One region of the Pectobacterium sp. PL64 genome, then DNA from elsewhere that is predicted to be linked to it. Evidence: predicted binding sites of a transcription regulator. Region 1 holds the regulator's gene; each other region holds the start of a gene.

Evidence for each region. Region 1 encodes CRP, which controls carbon source genes, mostly activating them, when cyclic AMP is high. Its sites were predicted from a motif close to ATGTGANNNNNNTCACAT; they were not measured.
Region 2: the regulator CRP is predicted to act here: its motif matches at 3,974-3,991, upstream of udp (uridine phosphorylase).
Region 3: the regulator CRP is predicted to act here: its motif matches at 1,246-1,263, upstream of aaeR (HTH-type transcriptional activator AaeR).
Region 4: the regulator CRP is predicted to act here: its motif matches at 2,922-2,939, upstream of fadL (long-chain fatty acid transporter FadL).

What each region holds. Positions count from the first base shown of each region.
Region 1 is NZ_CP092070.1:3,942,861-3,950,450, reverse strand. Features, by position in the region: gene HP572_RS17750 (aminodeoxychorismate synthase component II) at 60-635, shown strand; gene HP572_RS17745 (aspartate aminotransferase family protein) at 755-1,981, shown strand; gene crp (cAMP-activated global transcriptional regulator CRP) at 2,211-2,843, opposite strand; gene HP572_RS17735 (OsmC family protein) at 3,219-3,626, shown strand; gene HP572_RS17730 (phosphoribulokinase) at 3,740-4,609, opposite strand; gene HP572_RS17725 (YheU family protein) at 4,734-4,970, opposite strand; gene HP572_RS17720 (hydrolase) at 4,967-6,007, opposite strand; gene HP572_RS17715 (LysE family translocator) at 6,114-6,716, shown strand; gene HP572_RS17710 (ABC transporter ATP-binding protein) at 6,778-7,590, opposite strand, start outside.
Region 2 is NZ_CP092070.1:4,237,843-4,245,432, reverse strand. Features, by position in the region: gene HP572_RS19080 (methyl-accepting chemotaxis protein) at 1-558, shown strand, start outside; gene HP572_RS19075 (methyl-accepting chemotaxis protein) at 1,242-2,903, shown strand; gene HP572_RS19070 (dienelactone hydrolase family protein) at 3,006-3,833, opposite strand; gene udp (uridine phosphorylase) at 4,170-4,940, shown strand; gene HP572_RS19060 (tyrosine-protein phosphatase) at 5,177-5,965, shown strand; partial or broken gene ppc (phosphoenolpyruvate carboxylase) at 6,117-7,590, opposite strand, start outside.
Region 3 is NZ_CP092070.1:4,838,503-4,846,092, forward strand. Features, by position in the region: gene HP572_RS21745 (hypothetical protein) at 1-141, opposite strand, end outside; gene aaeR (HTH-type transcriptional activator AaeR) at 293-1,228, opposite strand; gene aaeX (p-hydroxybenzoic acid efflux pump operon protein AaeX) at 1,561-1,764, shown strand; gene aaeA (p-hydroxybenzoic acid efflux pump subunit AaeA) at 1,772-2,737, shown strand; gene aaeB (p-hydroxybenzoic acid efflux pump subunit AaeB) at 2,749-4,737, shown strand; partial or broken gene HP572_RS21770 (NAD-dependent succinate-semialdehyde dehydrogenase) at 4,877-6,332, shown strand; gene yjgA (ribosome biogenesis factor YjgA) at 6,443-6,994, opposite strand; gene pmbA (metalloprotease PmbA) at 7,291-7,590, shown strand, end outside.
Region 4 is NZ_CP092070.1:2,871,618-2,879,207, forward strand. Features, by position in the region: gene fadJ (fatty acid oxidation complex subunit alpha FadJ) at 1-792, opposite strand, end outside; gene fadI (acetyl-CoA C-acyltransferase FadI) at 789-2,102, opposite strand; gene HP572_RS12930 (YfcZ/YiiS family protein) at 2,510-2,806, opposite strand; gene fadL (long-chain fatty acid transporter FadL) at 3,188-4,498, shown strand; gene HP572_RS12940 (SDR family oxidoreductase) at 4,675-5,427, opposite strand; gene HP572_RS12945 (LysR family transcriptional regulator) at 5,570-6,466, shown strand; gene mqo (malate dehydrogenase (quinone)) at 6,539-7,590, opposite strand, start outside.

The DNA.
Region 1 (7,590 bases):
ACCTGGCGCGGATTTCATGTATGTTAGTACGGATTTTTCCGACTAACAGTGCAATGACTATGCTGCTAATTATCGATAACTACGACTCCTTTACCTACAACCTTTACCAATACTTTTGTGAGCTTGGCGCGCAGGTTGTGGTGAAGCGTAATGATGAACTGACGCTGCGTGAGATTGAACAGCTTGCGCCTGAGCGGTTGGTCATTTCACCGGGCCCTTGTACGCCGGACGAGGCGGGCATTTCACTGGCGGCCATTCGTCACTTTGCCGATAAGTTGCCTATTTTGGGCGTGTGTCTTGGCCATCAGGCGATGGGACAGGCGTTCGGCGCGCGCGTGGTGCGGGCACGACAGGTCATGCACGGGAAAACCTCAGCGATTGCGCATAGCGATACGGGGGTTTTCACGGGGTTGGCTCAGCCTTTGACGGTCACCCGTTACCATTCACTCATTATTGATTCCGCCTCGCTACCCGATTGCTTTGAAGTCACGGCCTGGAGCGAGCATGAAGGGAAGCGTGATGAGATTATGGGGATCCGCCATCGCATATTGCCGCTGGAAGGGGTTCAGTTTCACCCAGAGAGCATTCTTAGCCAGCAAGGGCATCAGCTTTTGGATAATTTCCTTAAAATTTAGCTATATAGAAAGTTATTCTCCTCAGTAGCCGATTTAATATTGCCTGTAATTGATTTTTTATGCATATTTATTGACTATATTTTCATTCCGACATGATGGGCAGCAGAGTGAGGCAGCAAATGGCAGCAGAGCAGAAAGCAGTGACACGGGATACTCACGATAAAGTGATTTTGCCAGTTTATGCACCCGCGAAGTTTGTACCCGTGAAAGGTAAAGGGAGCCGCGTCTGGGATCAGGACGGCCGCGAGTATATCGATTTTTCCGGTGGTATTGCGGTTACGGCGCTGGGTCACTGCCATCCTGCATTGGTGAATGCGTTGCAGCAGCAGGGTGAAAAGCTGTGGCACACCAGCAATATTTTCACTAATGAGCCTGCGCTACGCCTCGCCAGCAAATTGATTGATGCTACTTTTGCCGACCGCGTGTTCTTTGTTAACTCCGGTGCTGAGGCTAACGAAGCGGCCTTTAAGCTGGCGCGTCACTATGCGGTTAAACGCCATAGTCCGTATAAAACCAAGATCATCTCCTTCTACAATGCATTCCATGGTCGGACGCTGTTCACCGTCTCGGTCGGCGGACAGCCTAAATATGCCGACGGTTTCGGACCTAAGCCTGCGGATATTGTTCATGTTCCCTTCAACGATCTGGCTGCGGTTAAAGCGGTGATGGACGATCACACCTGTGCAGTCGTGCTGGAGCCGATTCAGGGTGAAGGGGGGATTACGCCTGCTACGCCTGAGTTTTTACAAGGCGTTCGCGATCTGTGCGATCAGCACAAGGCGCTACTGGTGTTTGATGAAGTGCAGAGCGGAATGGGGCGTACTGGCAAACTATTCAGCTACATGCACTACGGCATTACGCCGGATATTCTCACAACGGCTAAAGCCTTGGGCGGTGGTTTCCCAATTAGCGCGATGCTGACGACGGAAGAGATCGCATCGGCCATGACGGTTGGTGTACACGGCACCACCTATGGCGGCAATCCGCTGGCCTGTGCGGTGGCGGAAGCCGCGCTGGATATTATCAACACGCCGGAAGTGCTGTCAGGCGTGGCGGATCGCCACGATCGCTTTGTCAGTGAGCTTGAGAAAATCAATCAGCAGTACGGTGTATTCGAACAGGTTCGCGGTATGGGGTTGCTGTTGGGCGCGGAACTGAAACCGCAATGGCACGGTCGTGCAGGCGAGTTTCTGGCGGCGGCAACGGCTCAGGGGCTTATGGTACTGATGGCTGGGCCGAATGTGATCCGCTTTGTACCGTCTTTGATCATTAATGAAGACGATATTGTGCAAGGGATGGCCAAATTCGCCAAAGCCGTCGCGCAGGTCGTTAACGCAGCAAACTGACTCTGTTCTTAAAAGATCAGCTATAAAAAAACGTAGGGAACGTTTTTCAACGTCGTTTTGCGACGGCCCGTAGGGTGGTGAGCAGGACGCTCGCCATAAAAAAACGTAGGGAACGTTTTTCAACGTCGCTTGCGACGGCCCGCAGGGTGGCGAGCAGGATGTTCGCCATAAAAAAAGCGTGAGGCCGAGGCTTCACGCTTTTTTATTGGTAGGGTACCGCGACAGGGGCTTAGCGAGTGCCGTAAACGACAATCGTTTTACCGTGTGCAGAGATCAGGTTCTGGTCTTCTAACATTTTCAGAATGCGGCCCACGGTTTCACGCGAGCAGCCAACGATTTGCCCAATTTCCTGACGAGTAATTTTTATTTGCATGCCATCTGGATGCGTCATGGCATCAGGTTGTTTGGCCAGGTTGAGTAGGGTTTGGGCAATACGGCCGGTCACATCAAGGAAGGCGAGGTTGCCGACTTTCTCAGAGGTAACCTGAAGTCTGCTTGCCATTTGCGCAGACAGACGCATGAGGATATCCGGGTTAACCTGGATGAGCTGGCGGAATTTTTTATAGGAAATTTCAGCCACTTCACAGGCAGTTTTTGCCCGAACCCAGGCGCTGCGTTCCTGACCTTCTTCAAACAGGCCGAGCTCGCCGATAAAATCGCCCTGATTGAGGTAGGAGAGAATCATTTCCTTGCCTTCTTCATCTTTGATTAGCACTGCGACAGAGCCTTTCACGATGTAGTAAAGCGTTTCTGCTTTTTCACCTTGGTGAATCAGCGTGCTCTTCGATGGATACTTGTGAATATGACAATGGGAAAGGAACCATTCGAGAGTTGGGTCTGTTTGCGGTTTGCCGAGAACCATTCGCTATCATCCTCTGTTGTAATTCACTGCGCAAATTACAGGGGTCAGAGTTCCCTGTACGGCGTGTTTAACTGCTAAAAAAATAAAATTCAGTCTAGGCAGAATGACGTCAGGGAATATACTGAAACCTCTGTACCCTTTATTTTCCGGTTGCTGCCTTGCCGCACCGTAAACATGGCTGGGGTATGTCTGGCCAGGTCATCATCTTCTTCGTTTCTGGGTTTGTCCAGAAAAGGTCTATTCTATTTTCGTTTTAACACAGCTTTAAGGACGTGTCTTGTGTTGTCTCGCTTCAGCATGACAAAGCGCTGATTAACGCTGGTTTTTGTACAGTAACGGTATAAATTTTCAAAAAATTTTTAGTGGAGAGGCATCATGCAGGCACGGGTAAAATGGGTTGAATGCTTAACGTTTTTGGGCGAATCCGCATCAGGGCATCAGATATTGATGGACGGCAATTCCGGTGATAAAGCGCCGAGTCCGATGGAAATGGTGTTGATGTCTGTAGGCGGATGCAGCGCGATTGATGTGGTATCGATTCTGCAAAAAGGCCGCAACGATGTCGCGGATTGCGAAGTGAAATTAACGTCAGAGCGTCGGTCTGACGCGCCGCGTTTATTTACCCACATCAATCTGCATTTTATCGTGACGGGAAAAGGATTGACCGACAAAGTTGTCGAGCGAGCCGTTGCACTGTCGGCGGAAAAATACTGCTCTGTCGCACTGATGCTGGGCAAAGCCGTTGAGGTGACGCACAGCCACGAAATTAGGGTGCTGGCATAACCCCTGTCTCTGGGCACTAATTCTGGTCACTTAAGCCTGTTATTAGGGGAAACACAGGGGGAGGTTCCCGTAGGGAGGCCTCACCCCTGTGGTCGCCCCGTGTATCTCGATGCTTATTCGATGGTTTTCCCTTCAATTAACCGCTGTACCAGCGGCGCCATGATTAATTCCATCGCCAACCCCATTTTCCCGCCGGGAACGACCAGCGTGTTGATGTGGGAGATAAAGGAACCCTGCAACATGGCGAGCAGATAGGGATAATCAATATTATCCAATCCCTGAAAGTGAATCACGACGAAGCTTTCGTCCAGTGAAGGAATCGACTTGGCGGCGAACGGGTTGGAGGTGTCCACGGTAGGCACGCGCTGGAAGTTGATGTGGGTGCGAGAGAACTGTGGCGTGATATAGGTGATGTAGTCTTCCATTGAGCGGACGACGGAATCCATCACTGCTTCACGCGAGTGGCCGCGCTCATTGACGTCACGAATCAGCTTTTGAATCCATTCCAGGTTGACGATCGGTACCACGCCGACGAGTAAATCCACATGCTGTGCCACGTCGTTTTGCTCGGTGACCACGCCGCCGTGCAGTCCTTCATAGAACAGGATATCGGTGGGTTCCGGCATTGGTTCCCACGGCGTGAACGTTCCGGGAACCTGATTATAGGGAATCGCTTCATCGTAGGTGTGAAGGTATTTACGCGTCTGGCCGCGCCCGTGCAGGCCATATTCAATAAACGACTGTTCCAGCAGGCTGAAATCATTCGCTTCCGGGCCGAAATAACTGATGTGGCGTCCTAAATCACGCGCTTTACGAATCGCCATATCCATTTCCGGACGGGTATAGCGGTGAAAGCTATCGCCTTCTAACTGGGCGGCACGCAGATCAAACTGCTGGAAAATCTTACGGAAGGCCAGACTGGTTGTCGTGGTTCCCGCTCCGCTGGAGCCGGTAACCGCAATAATCGGATGCTGATGTGACATAAGGTGCGTGACTCCGTGATCGCGATGCCCGCGTAGACCGAAGGCCTGCGCGCATCCTCAAAAAAGACGTAATTGTCATCATTGTTAGCATGTTTGGCGCGTTCTTTCACGACTTTCGGCGTGCTCAATAAGGGGCATGCCCTCCGGAATTGAGCTGGTTACGCGGCATGATATTGAGAGTTTCATGTAACTCAGACCACACCAACACCACCTCGCCAGATTGGAGTTGGCCGCGGATATCTTCCACTTTCTGTGCCAGCGAACGCTCCTGTTCGCCATAATCGGTGCCTTCCCGCAGGACGAAGGATTCGATGATGTTATCCAGCGTTTCTGGATCGAGCTGTTGCCAGGGAATAATCACGCTATGTTTCCTGATTCAAAGGGTTCCTGAGTAAAAACGGTTCCTGAAGAAAAAGAGTCGCTGACCTGGTCCAAAAATGGGCTAAGCCAGTTGGGAATGCGCTGTTCCAGCCACATTTCCGGTTTCAGCAACGTTCCGCCGACGAAGCCAACATGCCCGCCATGCTCCGTTAGCTGATACTCAATATTAGACGGTAACTGAGACAGATCGGGAATCACCTCTGATGTCATGAAAGGATCGTCCTTCGCATGGATGATGAGCAGCGGTTTACGTATCTGAGGCAATAGTGGCAGAGCGCTACAGCGTCGATAGTAGTCGGCCGCATCGCGGAAGCCGTGGATACGTGAGGTAATGACGTCATCAAACTCCCGCAGTTGGCGGATTCGCTTCAACTGCGGTAGCTGAATTGGCAATGTATCTGGATACGCCGCCAGCTTGCGGCCGGCGTTTTGTTTCAACAGGCGCAGCAGGTAATGCTGATAGACGCGGGAGAAACCTTGTTCCATCCGACGGCTACAGGGCTCGAGCATCAGTGGCGCGGAAACAATGATGGCCGCGGACAGGGAACAGGCTTCACCTTGCTGCGCGAGCAGGTAGGCCAGCATGTTACCGCCGAGAGATACGCCGATGGCGGCGGTAGGCACATCGCCCAGCGTCTCCTGCATCCAGCGCAAGAAATAGCTGGCATCGCTGGTTTCGCCGGAGTGATAAATACGCTTCATCCGGTTGGGTTTACCGCTGCATCCGCGGAAATGCATGATGACGGCCAGCCAGCCGCGCTGCTGACAGGCATGCAGCAGGCCGTGAGCGTAGGGGCTATGAAAGCTGCCTTCTAGCCCGTGGAACAGCACCACGCGCGGTTTGTGCCGCGCCTGTTCAGGGGCTTCGCTCCAGGCCAGATCGACGAAATCGCCGTCCGGTAATTCCAGTGACTGCCAGACTGGCGAGAATTGCGCATGACGGCGGATCAGACGCGGTAATAGCGTTTGCAGATGTGGGTTATGAGCGCCGCTTAGCGGACGAAAATGGTCATACATAAAGGATATAGAAATCTTGTTGTCGGCTCTTGTACGATCAATATCACACTGTTAGCTTCAATGCTGCCAGTTGGTACGACATTTGGGTCAGGAGCGCCCACAAATAATGGAACTGAGTTTATTTCTTTCGATGTTGGGGTTTTTGTGGGTAGCGGCCATCACACCAGGGCCGAATAATATGCTGTTGACCACCTCGGGCGCGAATTTTGGCTTTATGCGTTCACTGTGGCTGATGATCGGCATCATGCTGGGCATGCAGAGCATTTTGCTGCTGGTGGCATTCGGTGTCGGTGGTTTGATTCTGATTTACCCTTCGCTGCACTTTATTCTGAAAGTTCTCGGTAGCGCCTATCTGCTCTGGCTGGCGTGGAAAATCGCCACGGCGGCTTACGAACGACTGGAAGCGTCCGTTGCGCCGCCCCAGCCGATCCGGCTCTATCAAGGGTGGTTGCTGCAATTTCTGAACCCGAAAGCGTGGCTCATGGCGCTGGGCGCGGTTGCCAGCTTTAGTCTGGCGGGGGAAGGCTATAACCAGTCCGTGATCGCGATAAGCATCGGGATTGTGCTCGTCAATCTGGTGTCCGGCGTCATCTGGCTCGGATTTGGCACGATGATTGGACGACTGCTGCGCAGTAAGAAAGCGTGGATTATCTTTAATGTGTCAATGGGGCTGCTGACCGCCGCCTGCGTGCTGTTGATTTGGCATTAAGGCTTCGTTGATAACGTCGCGAGCGGTTTTTCGCTCGCGACTCTTTTTCAGGCAACTAATATCAAAGCGAATCGCTCTGCATCATCTGCTCTAGCTGTTCCTGCGCATCCAGCCAGGATAGCTCCGTTTCTTCCAGCTCGATTTTGACTTTGGTTTGCTGTTGCAGGCAGTCGGTGAGTTCGGCCTTGCGGCTGATGTCGTAGATGGCACTGTCCGCCAGCCGAGCTTCCAGCGCTGCCAGCGTTTCTCCCAGCTTTTCCATTTGCTGTTCAAGCTTGGTTATCTGTTTGCGCAGCGGCTGCGTTTGCGTTCTCAACTCGGCTTCGCGGCGTTTCTGATCTTTTCTGCCTTGCGCGCTGTTGGCCGTATTTTCTTTTGGCGCTTCATCGGCTGCATTTTCCTGACGTTGCAGGCCGACCAGCCACTGCTGGTAATCTTCCAAATCGCCGTCAAATGGTTCTACTTTTTGGTCGTGTACCAGATAGAGATCGTCCGTAGTAGAACGGATCAGGTGTCGATCGTGCGAGACGACAACCAGCGCGCCTTCAAAATCGATTAACGCTTCGGTCAACGCCTGACGCATATCCAGATCGAGGTGGTTGGTCGGTTCGTCGAGCAGCAGGAGGTTCGGGCGCTGCCAGACGATCAGTGCCAGCACCAGACGGGCTTTCTCGCCACCGGAGAAGCGCTCGGTGATCTCGGTGACTTTGTCGCCCTGAAAACCGAAGCCGCCGAGGTAGTCGCGCAGCTGCTGTTCCGTTTCCCGCTCTGCCAGACGCACCAGGTGCTGCAAGGGTGATTCGTCCGCACGTAGAAACTCTAACTGGTGCTGGGCGAAATAACCGAGCTTCACACCTTTTGCCAGCCCAATTTC
Region 2 (7,590 bases), 290 kb from region 1:
ATGGCGGAAATCATCGGCGTGATCGACGGTATCGCTTTCCAGACCAATATTCTGGCGCTGAACGCAGCTGTTGAAGCCGCGCGTGCAGGCGAGCAAGGGCGTGGTTTTGCTGTGGTGGCGGGGGAAGTCCGTTCACTGGCACAGCGCAGTGCGACTGCCGCGCGGGAGATTAAGGATTTGATCGACGATTCCGTGAGTAAAATTCGTGAAGGCATGGAGCTGGTTGATACTGCTGAAGAAACGATGGGTGGATTAACGGCCCACGTGAAGGACGTACACGACATTATCAGCGAGATTTCGCAGGCCAGTCGTGAACAGAGCGACGGGATTAACCAGATGAATCTGGCGATTGGGCAGATTGATGCTACGACCCAGCAGAATGCGGCTCTGGTTGAAGAATCGGCCTCTGCGGCGCTGTCTCTGCAATCACAAGCTTCCGTTCTGGCAGAAGCGGTGAGTGCATTTAAAATACAGTCGTACAGCAGTCACGCTGGGTCTTATGCGCCGATGTCGATGAGCACACCTAGGCTGTCTCTGGCGTTGGCGAGCAAAGAGTAAATGACTGCCATCATTTGACGGCGTTGTAACGTAGCGCCTATTGCCACAGGGAGGCGACAGCCTCCCTGATTCTTTTCATGTGCTACGTAGCGTAAATACATTTTTTCCCCTTCTTATTCAGTTTGTTATCCTTTACTAAGAAATATTCCCACCTCTTTATTTCTAATATCAACTATATCTGACTATCCTTTTATGTAATTGGGGCGTTATTTCTGTTAATGGCTCGTAGATTAATATGTGTTTTTTTCGATCGAAATTTACTATTTGATAGTCAGTGGCTATTTATTATTTATTTTTGAATGATTTAAACGATCAAATGATAAAGATCATGGGCGGTGTGCCGATAAGATGGATAACACAGGAGCGGCCATGTCTGCATGAGTGTGGAGAGGGAAGACCATTATTATCACCTCAATAACGTCTCTGCGGTCTTATCCGTTGTATTTGTAGCACTGTTAGATTTATTTCCACTTTTGCACCTCAACACCCGAGGGAAACTATTTGATTTTTGATAGCGCCTCTCATACTGAGAGCGTGCGTAAAATGCCTACCTCAAGGTATCTCTGGCGCGTCAGAAGGTCTGTTCGCCTTCGGATCGCCAACCATTCTCCGCCCTGTGGTTCCATCAATCTGCGACATGTGCGCAATTGACATTGCTATGCATTATCTAAAAGGAGTGAGACATGAATTTAGCGAATTGGCGTATCGGCTATCGACTGGGGGCTGGGTTTGCCGTCCTGATTTTGATGTTGTTTGTCGTGAGTATTTTTTCCCTGTCCAAGCTATCCGGTTTCCAGGATGGTGCCAGAGGCATTGTGAAAGAGGTTTATCCACAAACGGTTGATTCAAATAGCCTTATCGATAATGTAAACAGCATTCTGGTGGCCTATCAGCGGCTGATGCTGGTTTCAGATGAGGATAAAATCAAGGAAAACGTCGATCGTGTGAACACATTCCGCCAGGAGATTGGCCGCCTGCTGGATAAGCTGGAAAGCCAGACGGTTGAAGAGCGTTCAATCTCTCAGCTGCGTGCTATCCGCACGATCCGTGCCGAATTTTTGAAATCCGGTGACAAAATTATCAGCGAAGTGGTAGCAGGCAATCGAGAAGCGGCGATTGAGGAGTTCAACAACAACCTGAATGTTGTCCAACGTCAGTACCGTGATGCGGTAAGACAATTGGTTAACTATCAGGATGATGCGATGGATACCTCTGTTGAAGCCATGGCTGAGGTGTACAGCGACACCCGCATTATTCTACTGCTCATTCTAGCGCTGAGTGCCGTGCTTGGTGCGCTGATTGCCTGGTCAATTACGCGTAGCGTAACCCGACCGATACAGCAGGCTTTGCAAGTGGCAGACAGAGTGGCACAGGGCGACCTGACCTCACGTATCACTGTTACCAGCAAAGATGAAACCGGATTGCTGCTGCAATCGTTGGATCACATGAACACCAGCCTGAGCACGATTGTCGGGCAGGTGCGTGACGGGGCGGAAACGATCTCGACGGCGGCCTCGCAAATTGCCGCAGGTAATCAGGATTTGTCATCGCGTACCGAAGAGCAGGCCAGCTCGCTGGAAGAAACGGCGGCGTCGATGGAACAGCTGACGTCTACCATCAAGAACACGGCGGAAAATACCCAGCAGGCAACCGACATCGCGAATAAGGCCTCTGGTGCGGCTAAGCAAAGCGGCGACGTTATGGTTTCTGTGACGCAGAAAATGCGCGGCATTCGCGATTCATCCCAGCGTATGGCGGAAATCATTGGCGTGATTGACGGCATTGCGTTCCAGACCAATATTCTGGCGCTGAACGCCGCGGTTGAAGCCGCGCGGGCGGGCGAGCAAGGGCGTGGTTTTGCAGTGGTGGCAGGGGAAGTCCGTTCTCTGGCACAGCGCAGTGCGACCGCCGCGCGTGAGATCAAGGATTTGATCGACGACTCTGTGAGTAAAATTCAGGAAGGCATGTCGCTGGTGGATACCGCTGAAGAAACGATGAGCGGATTAACGGGCTATGTGCGGGATGTGAATGAGATCATCAGCGAAATCTCGCAGGCCAGCCGTGAACAGAGCGATGGGATTAACCAGATGAATCTGGCAGTGGGACAGATTGATACCACGACCCAGCAGAATGCGGCGCTGGTTGAAGAGTCGGCCTCTGCGGCGCTGTCTCTGCAATCACAGGCCTCTGTGCTGGCGGAAGCGGTAAGCGCGTTTAAGTTGCAGTCATATGGCAGCGGCAAAACTGCGTCTTATGCATCGGCACCAACGCGTACGCCAACGCTGTCTTTAGCGCCTGCATCGGCGAAAAATAAGGGCAATGACGGCGACTGGACGACGTTCTAAGGCTGTCTGTCTCTGTAAAGTCGTCAAAAGGTAAAATACCAACGCCACCGTTATTCGGTGGCGTTTTAGATCGTGGAATAAGATGTAAAACGAGTGACGGCGTTACGCCACGCCGTTTTTCTGGAACCATGCCAGCATACGCTGCCAGCCGTCGCGTGCGGATTCTTCATGGTAGCTGGGGCGATAATCGGCATGGAAAGCATGCCCGGCATCGGGGTAGACGATGATGTCTGCCGCCGCGTTGGCGGCACGCAGCGCCTGCCGCATAATATCGACCTGTCCTAACGGAATTCCTTCGTCTTTCGCGCCGTACAATCCCAGTACCGGGGCTTCTAATTCCGTTGCGACATCGACCGGATGTTTAGGGCTATTCAGCGTTTTCTCACCTGTACACTTGCCGTACCAGGCAACGGCCGCCTTGAGCTGTGGGTTGTGTGCGGCGTAGAGCCAGGTGATGCGTCCGCCCCAACAGAAACCCGTTATCGCCAGTTTACTCGCGTCGCCGCCCTGTTTAATCGCCCAGTTGGCCGTGTGATCGAGATCGGACAGTACTTGTGTATCGGGCACCTTATACACCAGCTCGGTCAGGATTCGCTGAATATCGTTATATTGGCTGGGGTCGCCCTGACGAAAATACAGCTCTGGCGCAATGGCCATGTAGCCCTGCTTGGCCAGCCTGCGGCAAACGTCCTGAATGTGTTGATGAACGCCGAAAATCTCCTGGACCACCAGAACGATAGGAAGTGGCTTCTCATGATTTTCCGGTCTGGCGATATACGCGGGTAGCTGCTCACCCTGAGAAGAAATGGTGGTTTCGCTGGCAATGATACCGACAGAATCCGTGGTAATGATGGAGGCGGTCTGCGGTTCTACTGCCGGGGATAGCCCCTGAGGAAGATGTTTGAAGGTCGTCTGTTCATCAGTCTTCATTACGCGCTCTCCTGTTACCGGTTAGCCGGATTTCATGTGAAAGAGGGGTTTCGAAATCGCTATGATAAATACTATCAATGATTAAAGAATCTACACTAGAAGACAATTAATCGGCAAAAATGAATTCCTTACCCAATAAATAGTGATTTAAGTCACATTTTTTATGTATGTTGATATTTGTTTCTTTTTCATCGGTGACTCTCGTCACTTAAAAAAACGTAATGATGCGCTAGAGTCTTTTTATTGAACGGACGCTGACCGGCTGCGACAGGCAGCATAGAGGAGGCGTCCGGCGCGATTTCTCTGAATACCCAATTGATTGCCCGGGAGGCAGTTATGTCTACATCTGATGTGTTCCATCTTGGTCTGGTCAAGAACGATTTACAGGGCGCGACGCTGGCTATCGTCCCCGGCGATCCTGAGCGTGTTGAAAAAATTGCTCGCCTGATGGATAACCCGGTACATCTGGCATCACACCGTGAATTTACGTCCTGGCGTGCAGAGTTGGATGGCAAGGCGGTGATTGTTTGCTCGACCGGTATCGGCGGCCCGTCAACGTCAATCGCAGTAGAAGAATTGGCACAGCTCGGTATCCGTACTTTCCTGCGCGTCGGTACGACGGGTGCGATTCAGTCCGGCATCAATGTCGGCGATGTGTTGGTGACCACCGCGGCCGTTCGCCTTGATGGGGCGAGCCTGCACTTCGCGCCAATGGAATTCCCAGCTGTTGCCGATTTCGGCTGTACCACCGCGCTGGTGGAAGCGGCTAAGGCATCGGGTGCGGCGTTGCATGTGGGCATCACCGCGTCTTCCGATACGTTCTATCCGGGTCAGGAACGCTATGACACCTTCTCTGGACGCGTTGTCCGTCGCTTCCGCGGCTCGATGGAAGAATGGCAGAGCATGGGCGTGCTGAACTATGAAATGGAATCCGCCACGTTGCTGACCATGTGCGCCAGCCAGGGGTTAAAAGCGGGCATGATCGCGGGCGTGATCGTGAACCGTACCCAGCAGGAAATCCCAGATGCGGCGACCATGAAGCTGGCCGAAACCACCGTCATCAAGGTGTTGCTGGACGCGACTCGTCGTTTGTTAGCTGCTGAATAAGCACAAAAATTGATGGTATTTTGGGCTGGTCATCATCGATGCCAGCCCGTATCCTGATATACCCGTCATTCTTCAAGCTGCATGTGCGTTGGCTGCGTTCACTCACCCGAATCACTTACTTGAGTAAGCTCATCGGGATTCCCTCGCTTGCCGCCTTCCTGCAACTCGAATTATTTAGGGTATACACTGAATAACTCAAGTTGCCTTGCTCGCCTTTCAACCTCGCAAGGAGATGTATGACCGAACCAACGTTGCTTCATCCCTCTTTATTACCGCTGGACGGCGGAATCAACTTCCGCGATTTAGGCGGCAACCGCGCTGCTGATGGGCGGCTTATCCGACACGGTAAACTTTTTCGCTCCGGTTCGCTGGATCTGCTGAGTCAGGCTGACTGCGAACACCTTGCTGGCGTGCCGATTTCTCACGTGGTGGACTATCGGGATGCCGATGAAATTGCGCAGAAGCCCGACGTCTTGTGGACGGGGGCTAATTATCACGCTTACCCAGCCAACCCATTGCGCCATGAAGTGACGGCTAATCTGGATTCATTGGGATCCGATGTGCTGGCAGCGTTTGATTCCCGTGCGTTTATGTTGGAACTCTACCGCCGTCTGCCTTTCAATAACTCAGCCTATAAACAGCTGGTATCACTGCTATTGCGGCCGGATGAGGGCGGGCTGGTACAGCACTGCGCCGTCGGTAAAGATCGCACCGGTATTGGTTCGGCGCTGGTGATGTTTGCGCTGGGGGCAGATGAGCAGACGGTGATGGAAGATTACCTGCTCACCGAGACGACGCTGACGCCGTTCCGCCAGCAGCTACTGACACATCTGTCGGCAACGCTGAATGAGAAAGCGCTGGGACAGTTCTCTTATGTGCTGTCGGTGCAGGAAGAGTTCATCGTGACGGCGCTACAGGCCATCTACGAACGACACGGCTCAATTGATAGCTGGCTTGAAGTGGAATACGGTCTGGATAATCGTGCACGGAATTATTTGCAGGATAAATACTTGGTTGCAGGATAACTATCTGGCGTAAGGTACTCACAGCGGCTTTACGATCTATCCATTATCACCGCGTGACTGATTTTTCCACAAAAGAGGCCGGTCAGTTGACCGGCCTTTGTTTTTGCTGTGTATAGTTTTGCTGTCTGTGTAGTTTTTGCTGACTGCGCAATTAGCCCGTATTACGCATACCTGCGGCGACACCCGCAATAGTCACCATCAGCGCCAGCTCCAGATCGGCATCCGGTTTTTCCTGCTGACGTGAACGATGCAGCAACTCGGCCTGCAATACGTTCAGGGGATCGGTATAGACGTTACGCAGGGCGATCGACTCGGCGATCCACGGCAGATCTGCCATCAGGTGATCGTCGTTGGAGATCGCTAGTACAACGTTAATATCGGCGGCCAGCTGATCGCGCAGCTGTTTCCCTAACGGCCACAGCTTCTCTTCGACCAGACGCTGATCGTAATACTCTGCCAGCCACAGGTCGGCTTTGGCGAACACCATCTCCAGCATGCCGATACGCGTTGAGAAGAACGGCCAGTCGCGACACATGGCTTCCAGCTGTTCCTGCTTACCGTCATCCACCACTTTCTGCAATGCGGCACCCGCACCCAGCCACGCTGGCAGCATCAGGCGGTTCTGCGTCCAGGCGAAAATCCACGGGATAGCGCGCAGGCTTTCCACGCCGCCGTTCGGACGACGCTTGGCCGGACGGGATCCCAGCGGCAGTTTACCCAGTTCCAGCTCCGGCGTTGCGGCGCGGAAGTAAGGGACGAAATCCGGGTTCTCACGCACGTAGCCACGGTACATATCGCAGGACACGCGGGACAGCTCATCCATCACCTCGTGCCATTCCTGTTTTGGTTCCGGCGGTGGCAGCAGGTTTGCTTCCAGAATTGCACCGGTATACAGCGCCAGGCTGCTGATGGTGACTTCCGGCAGGCCATACTTAAAGCGAATCATCTCGCCCTGTTCCGTCACGCGCAGGCCACCTTTCAGGCTACCCGGCGGTTGTGACAACAGCGCAGCATGAGCCGGTGCGCCACCGCGACCGATGGAACCGCCGCGTCCGTGGAACAGCGTCAGTGCGATACCCGCTTTCTCACAGGTTTTGATCAGCGCGTCCTGTGCACGGTATTGCGCCCAGGAAGCGGCCATCACGCCCGCGTCTTTTGCGGAGTCGGAATAGCCGATCATGACCATCTGCTTGCCTTGAATAAAGCCGCGATACCAGTCGATGCTCAGCAATTGCTTCATGACATCATCGGCGTTGTTCAGGTCGTCCAGCGTTTCAAACAGCGGCGCGACCGGCAAGGCAAACGGGCAGCCTGCTTCTTTGAGCAGTAGGTGAACGGCCAGCACATCGGAAGGCGTACGCGCCATTGAAATAACGTAAGCGGCGATAGAGCCCTGTGGCGCTTTGGCGATAACTCGACAGGTATCCAGCATTTCTTTGGTATCCGCACTCGGTTCCCAGTAGCGCGGCAGAAGCGGGCGCTTGGAGCTCAGTTCACGGATCAGGAAGGCTTGCTTGTCGGACTCTGACCAGCTTTCGTAGTCGCCCAGACCCAGATAACGGGTAATCTCAGCCAGTGCTTCGGTGTGGCGGGTGCTTTCCTGACGGACATCGATGCGGACCAAA
Region 3 (7,590 bases), 900 kb from region 1:
AATAATATCAATGAGTTCTGTTATTGATATTTGTCCGGTTGCCAGCAAATTCTTCGTGCTGATATTCCCTCTGGCCTCATGCAGAACATTACCTGACTGCAAACAGACAATAAGCTGCTTTTTGGCATTCTTGAATCCCATCTCTCACCTATATTGTACGAATTTATTCGTACGTTATCCATGTGATTTTACTTTTCTGAACGAAGGAAAGAGGTATAACGCACGGATGGCGGGATCGGGATGTGTTTTGTATGAAAGAGGGAAACGCCTCGCATTTTCCTCTTTGCAAAACCTACTTTTTTTCCTCGCTATGATTCTGCCGATAACCCTGATATGTCAGAGCGACGTTTTTGAAGTATTCCGTCATGTAGTTAATGCAGACTTGTACTTTTAGCGGCAGGTTATCTTTGCGGGTGTAGAGCGCGTAGACCGGGCGCGGGTCGGAGTGGTAGCGGTTGAACAGAATCTCGATTTCACCGCGATTGATTTCGTCTACAACCCACATGAGCGGCACGTATGCGATACCCGCGCCGGCCTTAAGCCAGCGCACCAGCGTTTGTGGATCGTTAGTGACAAAGCGCCCCTGTGGCGTGACGCGGGTCGAAATGCCTTCCGGGGCGATCAGCTCGAATTCGCTGTCGGGACGTACGCTGTATTCCAGCCAGGAAAAATTCACCATATCTGATGGTTTATCCGGCGTGCCGTGCTGCGCCAGATAGCTTTTTGCGGCACAGACCACCATTGGCATCGAGCCTAAGCGTTTCGAGAACAGGCTGGAATCCTGTAGCGCGCCGACGCGGATAACGATATCCAGCCCGTCAGCAATCAGATCGGGAGCGGGAATTCCGGTGACCAGATTGACGGACAAACCGGGATATTCCTTCAGCATGGCGGCAGTCATGGTGGACAACACATTCTGCGCCATGGTGGAAGAACTGCCGATGCGCAGCGTGCCAATCGGCGTGTTGTTGAAGGCGTAAAGCTGCTCATGGACTTCATGCGCCTCATGCAGCATGCGTCGACAGCCGTGGTAATAGATTTTCCCCGCTTCCGTCAAACCAATGCTGCGCGTACTGCGATTAAGCAGCTTAATCTGTAGCTCATCTTCAAGCTTGGTAACGGTCTGGCTGACGGCGGATACGCTCATCTGTAACTGACGGGCTGCAGCGGTAAAAGAACCAAATTCCACCACGCGGGCAAACACCGACATACTCTTTAGTCTTTCCATTATTCACTCTGGCTTAAAAGTGATTTAGATCACGCTATGTAGATAAGGTGATAATAAGCATCCATAATATAGCCTATCCGATGGTTCTGGGCAGAACAGAGCCATTCAATGATTGTGTTTATTTACCCAATTAGAGTAATACGCTGATTTCCCATCGTTAGTCAGCCCCTGCTGACATCGCTATTCATCAGTTTAACGCTATCCCATCCGTTGGCTGCTCGCCTGCGGGATGAGGCTCTGTTGTCGGTGCTGAAAGGGCGCCAGACGACATAATTTACCACTCGGTAGCGCACCTGCTCGTTACCGCTCTCTAATAGAAAAAGGAAAAGAGGATGAGTTCACTCCCGGTTATGGTGCTATTCGGGCTGTCATTTCCCCCCGTATTTTTTGTCTTGCTGGTATCGCTGACCCTGTTTTTTGTCGTGAATCGCCTGCTGCAACCGACGGGGATCTATGACTTCGTCTGGCATCCTGCGCTGTTTAACAGCGCGCTGTTCTGCTGTCTGTTCTATTTACTGTTCCGTTACGGTCTGTGAGGTGTCTGTGAAAGCTTTCTTTTTACCCTTGTTTAGACAGCAGGCGGTGCTGATCAAAAAACTGAGCCGCGTGGTCATTACGCTGGTGATTGTGCTGTGTGCGATTGTGGCGATTTTCCGGGTCTGGGCGTTCTATACCGAATCGCCCTGGACGCGTGATGCCAAATTTACGGCGGATGTTGTCGCGATTGCGCCGGACGTCAGCGGGTTATTGAGCGATGTTCGCGTTACGGACAATCAGCTGGTGAACAAAGGTGACGTGCTGTTTGTTATCGACCAGCCGCGCTACCATCAGGCGGTGGCGCAGGCGGAAGCCGATGTTGCCTACTATCAGGCTCTGGTGACGGAAAAACGTCGGGAATCAGGACGCCGGGCGCGACTGGGTATCAGTGCGATGTCACAGGAAAATATCGATCAGTCCAGTAATGCATTGGAAACTGCCACGCACCAGCTTGCTAAAGCGCAGGCGGTATTGTCACTGGCGCAACTGGAGCTGGAACGCACCGTGGTACGTGCTCCTGCCGACGGCTGGGTGACCAACCTGCACGTGCAGAGCGGTGAGTTCATCGAACGCGGTAACACGGCGGTGGCGCTGGTGAAGAAGGATTCATTCTATCTGCTGGCGTACATGGAAGGGACCAAGCTTGAAGGCGTGCGTCGTGGCTACCGTGTGGAGATTACGCCGCTGGGTAGCGAAAAGATATTTTATGGCACGGTCGATAGCGTGGCAGCTGGGGTAAATAACAACAGTAACAGCGCGAATAGTAAAGGCCTGGCCAACGTGGATTCCAATCTGGAATGGGTGCGTCTGGCGCAGCGTGTGCCGGTAAAAATTCGCCTCGACCGCCAAATGGGCGACCTCTACCCGGCTGGCACAACGGCCACCGTAGTAATCACCGGTGAGCAGGTCAACAATGATAAAGCGCCATCGCCGCTCATCCGTCTCCTTTATCGCCTGCGTGAGTTCGGCTAAGTGAGGCGATGATGAAAACTCCGTCGCTAACAGGCGCTATGTTCTTTACGACGCCACAGTTTGCGCGCCTTCGCTTCGCTTTCAAACTGAGCTTCGCGATTGTGCTGTCCCTGTTTCTGGGCTTCCATCTCCAGTTGGAAACGCCGCGCTGGTCGGTGCTGACGGCGGCGATTGTCGCCGCGGGTCCAGCGTTTGCTGCGGGCGGTGAGCCATTTTCTGGCGCCATTCGCCATCGTGGCATGCTACGCGTTGTCGGCACCTTTATCGGTTGTATCGGCGCACTTGTCATCATTATCGCTACCGTTCGTGCACCGGTTGTGATGTTGATGCTGTGCTGTATTTGGGCGGGCTTCTGCACCTGGGTTTCCTCGCTGGTTAAAGTCGAAAATGCCTATGTGTTCGGGCTGGCGGGCTATACCGCGCTGATTATTATTGTGTCGACACAGGGGACACCGCTGCTGACGCCGCAGTTTGCCGTGGAACGCTGTAGCGAGATTGTGTTGGGCATCGTCTGTGCGATTCTGGCGGATTTACTGTTCTCGCCGCGCTCGATCAAGCAGGATGTCGACCGCAGTATCGGTGAGCTATTGGTGGATCAGTATCGGTTACTGCAACTCTGCATGAGCGGGGCGGAGAAAGACGCAATAGACAAGGCATGGCACGCGCTGGTGCGCAAAACAACCGCGCTAAACGGCATGCACAGCAGCCTGATGTTGGAGTCCTCGCGCTGGCAGAACAGCAATCGCCGCTTAACGTCGCTGCATACGCAATCGCTCACGATGATTACACAGGCGTGTGAAACCTACCTGATTTTGCAGGACGCCCCGACTCCCGTAAAAAGCAGCCTGAAACAAGTGTTGGATCAGCCTGTTGAGTCGTTTCGCGACGTGCATTGCCGTGTGAAAACATTGCGCCAGCTGATTGCGGCGGACAGCCGTGACGTGCCGCCGATGCTGAGTAGTTGGGTCGGCGCGGCGACGCGCTACCTGCTGTTGGCGAAGGGCGTGCAGACCAACCGGCGTATCAATACGATTGAAGCTGACGTGCTGAACAGTGAAGTGGAAATTAAAGCACCATCAGCCGAAACGCATCACGCCATGATTAATGGCTTACGCACTGGCGTAGCGACGGCGTTAGGCTGTCTGTTCTGGCTGAGCACTGGCTGGACTTCTGGCAGCGTGTGTATGGTGATGATTGCGGTGGTGACCTCGCTTGCCATGCGGTTGCCGAACCCGCAGATGATGGCGAAGGATTTTCTTTTCGGGACGATCTACGCGCTGCCGCTGGGGGCGCTGATGTTCATGTTTATCATACCGTCAACGCAGCAAAGTATGCTGCTGCTGTGCCTGAGTCTGGGGGCAATGGCTTTCTTTCTCGGCCTTGAAGTACAAAAACGTCGACTCGGCTCACTGGGTGCACTGGCCAGTACGATCAATATTCTGGTGTTGGATAACCCGATGACGTTCAACGTCAGTCAGTTTCTGGACAGTGCGATTGGCCAGATCATCGGTTGTTTTCTGGCGTTGATGGTGATCCTGTTAATCCGGGATAACACCAAGGCACACACGGGGAGAACGCTGCTGAACCGCTTTGTGTATGGCGCGGTCTCGGCGCTGACGACCAACACGGCGCGTCGCAAGGAAAACCACCTGCCAGCGCTGTATCAACAGCTGTTCCTGCTGCTGAGCCGCTTCCCTGACGATATTGCCAAGTATCGTCTCGCATTGTGGCTAATCATCATGCACCAGCGTCTGAGAACGCTGGATATTCCGCAAAACGCGGCGCTCTCTGCCTTTCATCGCCAGATTCGTGCAACGGCGGAGCAGGTGATTTCGGCCCGACGCGATAGCACGCGCAGCCGCTATTTCACGCAGCTGTTGGACGAGCTTGAACTCTATCAGCAGATGCTGGCAGAACAGCAGCTACCGCCGAGCGTAACAGTGCCTGTCGGGCGATTGACCGGGATCCTGCGTGACTATCAGCATGCGCTGAGCAACTAATCTCAGTGGGCGAGGTGGAACGGTAACTCTGACGATTAATCCGAGAGTACCGCAGCCTCCGCCCATCACTTCTATACTGAATTATCTATAGCTTCCCTCATAACGTCATGGAATATGACCCTTTTCAGGAGGTAACACGATGTCAGGACAAAATCTGCAGAATCATGAACTGTTTAAAACGGGCTACTTTGCTGCGGGGAAATGGCAGCAGAGCGGCGCGACCTTCGAGGTCGTGAATCCGGCGACGGGCGAGTCGATTGCCAGCGTGGCGAAAGCGGGAAAGAAAGAGACGCAGGTGGCGATTGACGCCGCCTATGCCGCCTTTCCTGCCTGGAAGCGTAAAACCGCGAAGGAGCGTTCTGAAATTCTGTACCGCTGGTACGAACTGATTCTGGAAAATAAACGCTATCTGGCGGAGTTGATGACCGCCGAGCAGGGCAAGCCCGTGCAGGAAGCCGAAGGCGAAGTTGTTTACGCGGCGAATTTCATTCAGTGGTTTGCTGAGCAGGGCAAGCGGGCGAACGGTGAGATTATTCCGCCGGCTAAGCCCGGATCGAAGATTTACGCCACGCGTGAACCCGTTGGGGTCGTTGTCGCCATTACACCGTGGAATTTCCCGCTGGCGATGTTGACGCGTAAGCTGGGGCCGGCGCTGGCCGCGGGATGTACCGGCGTCATCAAACCTGCGAACAACACGCCGCTGTCTGCGTTTGCCCTGTTGGCGCTGGCGCAGCAGGCGGGTGTGCCGGATGGCGTACTCAACGGCGTGGCGGGCGATACGCAGGCGATCAGCGATACCGTTATGGCGAGCGATAAAGTGCGCAAAATTTCCTTCACCGGCTCGACGGAAGTAGGGAAAACGCTGGTGCGCAACGCCGCAGAGACCATGAAGAAAGTGTCGATGGAACTGGGTGGCAACGCGCCTTATGTCGTGTTTGATGACGCGGATATTCAGGCTGCAGTGAAAGGCGCGATAGCTAACCGTTTCCGTAACGCGGGTCAGGTTTGTGTCAGTGCCAACCGATTTTATATTCAGGATGGCGTCTACGATGAGTTTGTCTCTCAGCTCGCGGAAGAAGTGAAGAAGCTGAAAGTCGGCAACGGTATGGATGACGGCGTTGTACTCGGTCCGCTGATTGACGATGCTGCGGTCGAGAAGGTAGAAAAGCACGTCAATGATGCGGTGGAAAAGGGTGGCAAGGCGCTGGTCGGTGGTAAACGGCACAAGCTGGGCCATAGCTTCTTTGAGCCGACGGTGATTGTTGATGCCAACGAAGCGATGCTGCTGGCACAGGAAGAAACGTTTGGTCCGGTCGCGCCTTGTTTCCGTTTCAAAACGGAAGAAGAGGTGATTCAGCGCGCCATACAATACGCCGTTTGGGCTGGCCGCCTACTTCTACAGCCAGAATTTGCAGCGTGTGTTCCGCGTGGCAGAAGCGCTGGAGAGCGGCATGGTTGGCATTAACGAATGCGCGGTTTCAACCGAATTAGCCCCCTTCGGCGGCGTGAAAGAGTCAGGATTAGGGCGCGAAGGCTCGGTTCTGGGGCTGGACGAGTTTCTGGAAGTGAAAACCTGGCATTTGGGCGGGTTGTGATCTGAAGGGGGTGTTGCGATCGGAATTGATCGAATCCGATTGAATACCGATAAGACAGTATAGGTAATACGTGGGATGAGTGAGGCATGCTCCTCATCCCACGATCGCCGTTAGTCTTTGGTTTCAGCCAGCTCGCGCAGATACTGGAAGATCTGGCGGGCAGATTTCGGTGGCTTATTCGTTGCTTTCTCTTTCTGCGCATTCCGCACCAGAGAACGTAACTGCTGACGGTCAGCGTGAGGATACAGCGCCAGAATATCGGGGACCACATCGTCACCCTCTTCAATCAGACGGTCGCGCAGCTGTTCCAGTTTGTGGAATAACGCGACCTGCTGATTATGACGGTTGTTCAGCTTATCCAGCGCGGTTTGGATCGGCTCTGGATCGCGGGCGCGCAGCATTTTACCAATCAGCTGTAGCTGACGGCGGCGGCCTTCTTTCTTGATCCGCTGCGCCAGTTCCACCGCCGCACGCAGATCGTCGTCCAGCGGGATCTTCTCCAGGGCGTTTTTACCCAGATCGACCAGTTCCGCGCCGAGATCTTTCAGCGCTTCGGCATCGCGCTTTATTTCACTTTTGCTGACCCAGATAATTTCATCATCTTCGTCGTCTTCTTGGTTATCGGGGACGTCATTCAGCCAGTCTTCGTACTTTTGCTTCATGGTTGGCTCCTAAAAAGTGTCCAGGAGCAATTCGTAACGCTACGCGTAGCGGCTCCGGGATGGTGAACAGCGTGCCCACCAGAAAAAAGAGGCTGATACTAACAGGTTTTGGGCTTTGTGCGAAATTGTCCGTAGATCCTGTTAGACTAGAAAGCATTATGCTACACCATTTTATGCTCCTCATACTTCACGTTACCTGCGTGTTGGCTGCGCGAAGTATAGAGAGTATACGCCCCTTTCGTGCTCGTTGCGGGGATGATGATGGTGAGCTTTCTTCCACTCATTATGGCAGAACAATGACGATAACTACTCAGGTTGCAGAGCAGCGTAAAGCGCTGGAGCTCGCGGTTGCTCAGGCGCTGGAACTGGCGCGTGCCGGTTCTGATGCGGCAGAAGTCGCGGTGTCAAAAACGACGGGCATTAGCGTCAGTACCCGTTATGGTGATGTTGAAAATGTTGAATTCAACAGCGATGGCGCGTTGGGCATTACGGTTTATCACCAACAGCGTAAAGGCAGCGCATCGTCTACCGATCTCAGCCCGGATGCGATAGCCCGTACCGTACAGGCCGCGCTGGATATTGCTCGTTATACCTCT
Region 4 (7,590 bases), 1.1 Mb from region 1:
GTTACCGTGTGTTTTCGCACGTGTTTTGCGCTTCACTAGTTTGAACAGCACATCGCGAATGCCCGGACTGCTCAACAAACGCGAACGCCAGCCCAGCGGCACTGCTTTACGTTTTCCTTTTTTGAGAATCTCGACCGCCGTCTCCAGCAGAATATCGTGCGGGACGGCCTCATCAACCAGCCCTTGTCGTAACGCCTGACTCGCACGGAGGTGGCGACCGGTCAGAATGAGCTCCAGCGCACTATCCAGACCAATCAGCCGTGGCAACCGCTGCGTTCCGCCCGAACCGGGAAGAAGACCAAGCTGCACTTCCGGTAGCCCCAGCACCGTTTTTTCATCCAGCGAGCAGACGCGATAGTCGCAGGCCAATGCCAGCTCCAGCCCACCACCCAGACAGGCACCGTGGATCGCGGCCACCACGGGGAACGGCAGTGCGGCCACCTGATCGAACGTTTCCTGCCCTTGCTTCGCCAGATTCTCTGCCTGTTCGGCACTGCTGCACTGGTTCAACATGGTGATATCCGCACCGGCGATAAACGAATCGGGCTTGGCGGAAATAAAAATCAGTCCCCTAAGCGTCGCTTGCTGCCGCGCCTGCTCGAAGACCGAAAGAATCTGTTCTGCAAATTCGCTCTTTAGCGTGTTCACCTTCTCACCGGGAACATCAATGCAAATAACACCGATATTGTCCGGCCGAATCGTTAGGGAAAAGGCGGACGGGCTTTCCGTTACAGGCGCTGTTTTTTCCGTTGCAGATGATGTTGTCACGGAGAAAGGCTGTTGATCGTTCATGGCGTCACCTCCAGTACCATTGCCGCACCTAGCCCGCCCGCCGCGCAGGCAGTGGTTAACCCCAGCCCGCCGCCACGACGGCGCAATTCATTCAGCGTTTGGGTAATCATCCTCGCGCCAGTAGCGGCAAAGGGGTGTCCATAGGCAATGGATCCCCCCAACACATTGAACTTGGTGCGATCCACCTCACCCAGCGCGGCATTTCTACCCAGCTGATTCCGAGCAAACTCATCGCTGGCAAACAGTTTGAGATTTGCCAACGTCTGGGCGGCAAAGGCTTCGTGCATATCGATGAGCGTCAGATCAGCCAGCGTCACGCCAGCCCTTGCCAACGCCAGCGGGGAGGCATAAGCCGGCCCCAACAACATATCACGCTGTACGCCGATGGCGCTGAATGCATAGCTGCGCAGGTAGCCTAACGGCGTGATCCCCAGACTTTTGGCCTTGGATTCACTCATCATCAACACCGCTGCCGCGCCATCTGTTAGCGGCGTACTGTTCGCCGCCGTGACCGTACCGTGTCGGCGATCGAACGCTGGGCGTAAACGGGAGTACTGCTCCAGCGCGGAATCATGGCGCACGTTGTTATCTTCACTCAGCGCCTTGTCATAGGGTGGGACGTAAGCCGTCATGACTTCATCGCGCAACACGCCGGATTCCCAGGCCTGAGCCGCCAGCTTGTGCGAGCGGTGCGCCAGTTCATCCTGCTCTTCGCGCGTGATGCCGTAGGTTTTTGCCATCTGTTCGGCGGTATCACCCATGCGCAGCCCAGTGGAATACTCCGCCACGGCAGGCGCAACTGGCAGCAGGTCTTTCGGGCGCAGACCGCTTAACAGTTTCAACTTCTGGCTCAGCGTCCGGGCCTTGTTCATATCCACCAGCGTTCTGGCCAACGCTTTGCTGACGCCAATCGGCAGCACGGAAGAGGAATCCGCCCCGCCAGCAATGCCGACTTCCACCGTCCCCGCCATGATGCTTTCCGCCACGTTGGCGACCGCCTGAAAGCTGGTGGCGCAGGCGCGCGACACGCTGTAGGCATCGGTATGCACACTCATGCCCGTGCCGAGCACGATCTCTCTGGCGATATTCGGCGCTTCGGGCATTTGGACCACCTGTCCGAACACCAATAGCTCGATCAGTTCAGGGTCGATCCCCGTGCGAACCAGTAATTCACTGGTAACGAGCTTCCCTAATTCGATGGCAGGTACGCCATGATAGGCCGTTGCCTGCCGGGCAAATGGGGTGCGTAATCCGCTCACGAACGCAATGCGATCGCCGCGGCGGGTTATCAGAGGTAATACCTCGCTCATAAACGCTCCTGTTAACCGAAAATAAAGTACGCGCACAACAGGTCAGACCTGATTTCATTGTTAACCAGATAGTTACATTACGCAAAGCTGCGCAACACAAAAGTGTGAAGAGCATGCTGTTGTCAGCCCTGATACCATCAACCTTATGACAAGACTCAGGTGATAAAGATGACTAATACAACCGAAGAAAGCAGGACGAGACGAAATGCTGCACCGTTTTTATGAAGACATCGCGACGATCTGGGGAACGCCGACAACATGCCGACCGATTCTATGGCCAATTAACATGCGCATTGGGAGAATGGATAAGTGACGACACCACCGACAGTGGTGGATAGAAATAACGAAGGGAAACAAAACGAGTCAGGCAGGCGATGCGATAACGCAATGCCTGCCAGAAGGAAGGCTTAACGCAGGCCGAGCTGGAAAATCATCGTTTCAGCCTGGCAACTGAACGTGAAATCGATGTCCAATTTAACGCCGCCGTCTACGTCTTCCAGCGTGCTGGCGATTTCGCAAGGTTCAGACTCTACCGCACGCGCTTTTTCCGTCAGGGCGGCCAGTGCCGCTTCCGCCTCAGCACGATCGCCAAAAACGTTGCTGTAAGACGCCGTGCAATCCGTGTTATCCATAATTGTGCCAACATCGACACAGCAGCAGGCTGCGGTTTCTTCAGCACTGCATTTGTTGATTACGTTCGTCATGCTACTTTCCTCTTAAAACGCGGGAGATATGATCCAGTTCAAATATTTTTATCTTCCTTATATTTTACTCCCTCATCCCGAAGCAGTGCCAGCACTTCATGCTGACCAGTAATTTTAGTGATATCAATCACATTACGGTGTTATAAGGCAGTAAAGACCGAGTAATATCTCTTCACACAAATTAACCAAAACGTTAAGCAGGTCTAAATTCTGCATCATTTTAGAAATATTTTTAATACACGAGCGCAACATTGTCGTATTCCCAACTTATACTTTGGCAACTGGTCTGCTTTGTCAGGCTGAGTGCGCCCCCTACAATGCGCGTCCCTTGTTACTTCGTGTAACAAAGTTAAATAACAAGCATATAAAGAGGTTTTGGTCATGAACCAGAAAAACCTGTTCAAACAATCCACAATTGCTGTTGCGGTGGCCCTGTTTTCAGCAAATGTGTCCGCAGCTGGTTTCCAGCTAAATGAATACTCATCATCTGGTCTGGGACGCGCGTTTTCTGGTGAAGGTGCCGTAGCCGATAATGCGACCTCAGGTAGCCGTAACCCGGCGACCATGACCATGTTTGACCGCCCTTCATTCTCCGGTGGTGTCACTTATATCAACCCGGATATCGATGTTCAGGGGAAAAACTCCCTGACTGGGCAGAATACCAGCGCCAAAAATATTGCGCCGCACGCCTGGGTGCCGAACCTACACTTCATCATGCCGCTGAATGAGCAATGGGCGGTTGGTGCTTCCGCTACCACCAACTATGGCTTAGCAACGGAATTCAATGATAACTATGCCGCAGGTTCCATTGGTGGACAGACCGACCTGCTGACATCAAACCTGAATCTGAGCGCCGCTTATCGCCTGAACCAGCATTTTAGCTTTGGTTTAGGGGTTAACGCCGTCTATGCTGATGCCAAGATTGTTCGTCGAGCAGGTGAATTGGCAAACGTACCTACCGCTGCTGGTGGATTACAAGGGGTAGTCGCTGGTCCCTCCTCAGAAATAGCTCGTCTGGAAGGTAAGGAATGGGGTTACGGTTGGAATGCGGGTATCCTTTATGAAGTCGATGAAAATAATCGCTTCGGCCTGACTTATCGTTCAAAAGTCGATATCGATTTTAACGGCGATTACAGCAACAACCTCCCAACAGCAGTAACAGCATTGAACGGTACTGGTGGCGCAACGATCCCTGGCAAGCTGACGCTGAATCTGCCGGAAATGTGGGAAGCGTCGGCCTACCATCGCGTGGCGCCGAAGTGGGCGGTACACTACAGCCTGACCTATACCAGTTGGAGCCAGTTCCAGGAGCTGAAAGCAACGGGCAACAACGGTCAGACTCTGTTCCATAAAGATGAAAGCTTCCGTGACGCGTACCGTATCGCACTCGGCACCACCTACTATCATGACGATAACTGGACGTTCCGCGGCGGTATCGCGTTTGACGACAGCCCAGTACCGGCCGACAAACGTTCGATCTCCATCCCGGATCAGGATCGTTTCTGGTTGAGCGCAGGTACGACCTACGCCTTTAATAAAGACGCGTCTGTGGATGTTGGCGTGTCCTACATGCATGGCAAGCAAGTTGATATCAGCGAACCTATCTCTGATAGAGCGGGTTCGCCAAGTTACACTTTCAGCTCCAAAGGTAAAGCCTGGCTGTACGGCGTGAACTTTAACTATGCGTTCTAAATAACGTACGAGTTTATAAATAAAGCACGCGTTCTCATTGCTATCAGTCAGAACGTGGTAAAGCAGGTAAGGCAACTTACCTGCTTTTTTATTGCTCATCACAAGGCATTTGTCTCTTTCTTACTGGCGTAGTGATTAGCTAATGATGGACAATCCACGAACATCATAATGTCGGATCAGTCGTTCAAGAGACGCCCGCCATCCACGACAATCTCACTACCGATAGTCCATCGGGACTCATCTGAAGCCAGGTACAACACCGCCTTGGCAATCTCCTCCGCCGTGCCGAATCGGCCTGAAGGAATGCTTTTGACGATCTCCTCGTTGACCTGTTTGCGATAGGTATCGGGGATACCAAGTTTGTCATACAGCGGGGTATCGATTGGCCCTGGGCTAACCGCGTTGATGCGAATACCACGCGCCATCAGTTCGCTCGACAGCGTCTTTGACAGGCTAAGAAAAGCCGCTTTGGTCGCAGAATAAACCGAGGAACGAGCCGATCCTACATGCGCACTAATCGACGTGTTGAGCACGACCGAAGCAGGGCTGGCGAACACGGGCAGCAACGACTGGATCAGGAAGTACGGCCCCTTGACGTTGATGTCAAAGGAGCGATCAAACATCTCCTCCGTCCATTCCTCAATCGGTTGCCAAACGGAAACACCCGCGTTGAGAAAGACAGCATCAACTTTTCCGTAATGGGCTTCCACGGCTTGCGCCAGTTCCTTCTGTGCACTCACGCTAGCCGAATCGGCGCGCAACACCAGCACCTCGCTGCCAAGCTCGGCTTTTGCTGCGGCAATAGAATCGGGGTTGACCCCAGTAACGATGACGCGAGCCCCTTCAGCGAGAAACTGCTTTGCGGTTTCCAGCCCAATGCCGGAGGTGCCTCCGGTGATAAGGGTACGTTTGTTGTGTAAGCGAGACATAGGGAACTCCTGATAATCATAGCGGGATGCAGCAATGTGCTGCCGGGGACAGCGCTAATCATATGTGTATGCATAAATGATGATAAGCTCCCCATTTCGCATATGATTTATTCCATTACTGCATTAATTGAGGCATCTCCACGTGGATCGTTTTCTGCTCATGACCTGTTTTAAACGGACTGTCGAAACAGGCAGTTTTTCTGCGGCAGCACGCGACCTGAATATGGGGCAACCTAACGTAAGTCGATACGTTGCTGCCTTAGAAGAACATCTGGGCGTCAGACTACTTCAGCGGACAACACGCCAACTTGTGCTGACGCCCGAGGGCGAGCGGTACTATGCAGATGTCAGCCGAATTCTCGATGCGGTTGCAGAATCGGAGTCATCCTTGAGCGATGAGACGGAGCCCACTGGACTCCTGCGAGTGGCCTGCCCAACCGCAATGGCTCATGCCTTTCTTATGCCACAAATACCCGCTTTTCTTGCCCGCTACCCCGGGTTGTCGCTGGATTTGCAACTGAGCGATCGTTTCGTCGATCTGGTGGAAGAAGGTGCCGAGTTAGCTATCCGAATCGGCCATCCTTCCGACAGTGCACTACGTGCGCGCCGGATTGGCCTTTTCACACGCGTGTATGTAGCCTCGGTAGACTATCTGAGTCGTCGTGGCATACCGCAAACACCAGAAGATTTGCGCGATCATGACTGCATTCTGTACTCGCTGTTAAACACGGGTAATACATGGCATTTTCGCGATACCGAGATCAACGTTTCGGGGCGATTCCGAGTCAACTCCCCCCAAGCCGTACAGGAAGCTGTTATCGCCAGCCTTGGTATCGCCAGCGGCCCCAAATGGTTATACGAGGATGGATTACAGAGCGGCAGGCTGTGTCAGGTACTTTGCGACTACGAAGCACCGCCAGTGCCAATTCAGTTTCTTTATGTCGCCAATCGCCTGCTACCGAAGCGAGCCATTGTATTCATGGACTTCATTGCAGAAGCGTTTTCCAGGATTCCTGGACTCAACACTGACGATCGCTAGTTCGCATTGGGCTTGAAGGCACAAAAAAGGCCGCTTGCGCGGCCTTATATCATGACTTCCAGCTAACCCCGATTACTCAGGCTTAACCTCAATATAGTCCAGGCCCAGCGTGCTGCTGGTGTAGCTGCGGATTTTATTGGTCATTTCAATATTACCGTCCAGCTTCTGACCATAAGATGGAACGATCTCTTTCAGCTTGCCCTGCCATTCTGGCGTAGCGACTTTATCTTTAAACACTTTTTCCAGCAGGCTCAGCATAATCGGCGCGGCAGTAGACGCGCCCGGAGAGGCACCCAGCAGCGCGGCAATCGAACCATCCTGCGAACTGACAATCTCCGTACCCAGCTTCAGCACGCCGCCTTTGTCATCATCTTTCTTGATAACCTGAACGCGCTGACCAGCAATCGCCAGTCTCCAGTCTTCTTTCTTCGCGTTCGGGAAGTATTCCTGCAGCGCGGCGAAACGATCGTCGTCATCCATCATGACCTGACCCACCAGATACTTCACCAGATCGAAGTTATCCAGACCGACGTGCGTCATCGGCATCACGTTAGAGAACGTCACAGAACCGATCAGATCCCACAGCGAACCGTTTTTCAGGAATTTGCTGGAGAACGTAGCAAACGGACCGAACAGCAGGACGGGCTTACCGTCAAAAATACGGGTATCCAGGTGAGGAACGGACATCGGTGGCGCACCAACGGAGGCTTTACCGTAAACTTTCGCCATGTGGCGCTTCACGATTTCCGGGTTTTCTGTCACCAGGAATTCGCCACCAACCGGGAAGCCACCGTACAGATCGGCCTCAGGAATACCGGATTTCTGCAGCAGCGGCAGTGCCGCCCCACCCGCACCGATAAAGACAAACTTCGCCTTAATCACGCTTTCTTTCTCGCCGTTCTTCAGATCGGCGTAAGTCACGCTCCAGGTGTTATCTGCATTACGCTTGATATCACGCACTTCTGAATTCAGGTGCAGCGCGAAGTTGGGCTTGGTTTTCATCGCGCCAACCAGCTGACGCGTAATTTCACCATAGTTCACGTCGGTACCGATAGGCATACGAGTCGCCGCAATCTTCTGAGCCGGATCGCGACCTTCCATCACCAACGGCGCCCACTCTTTGA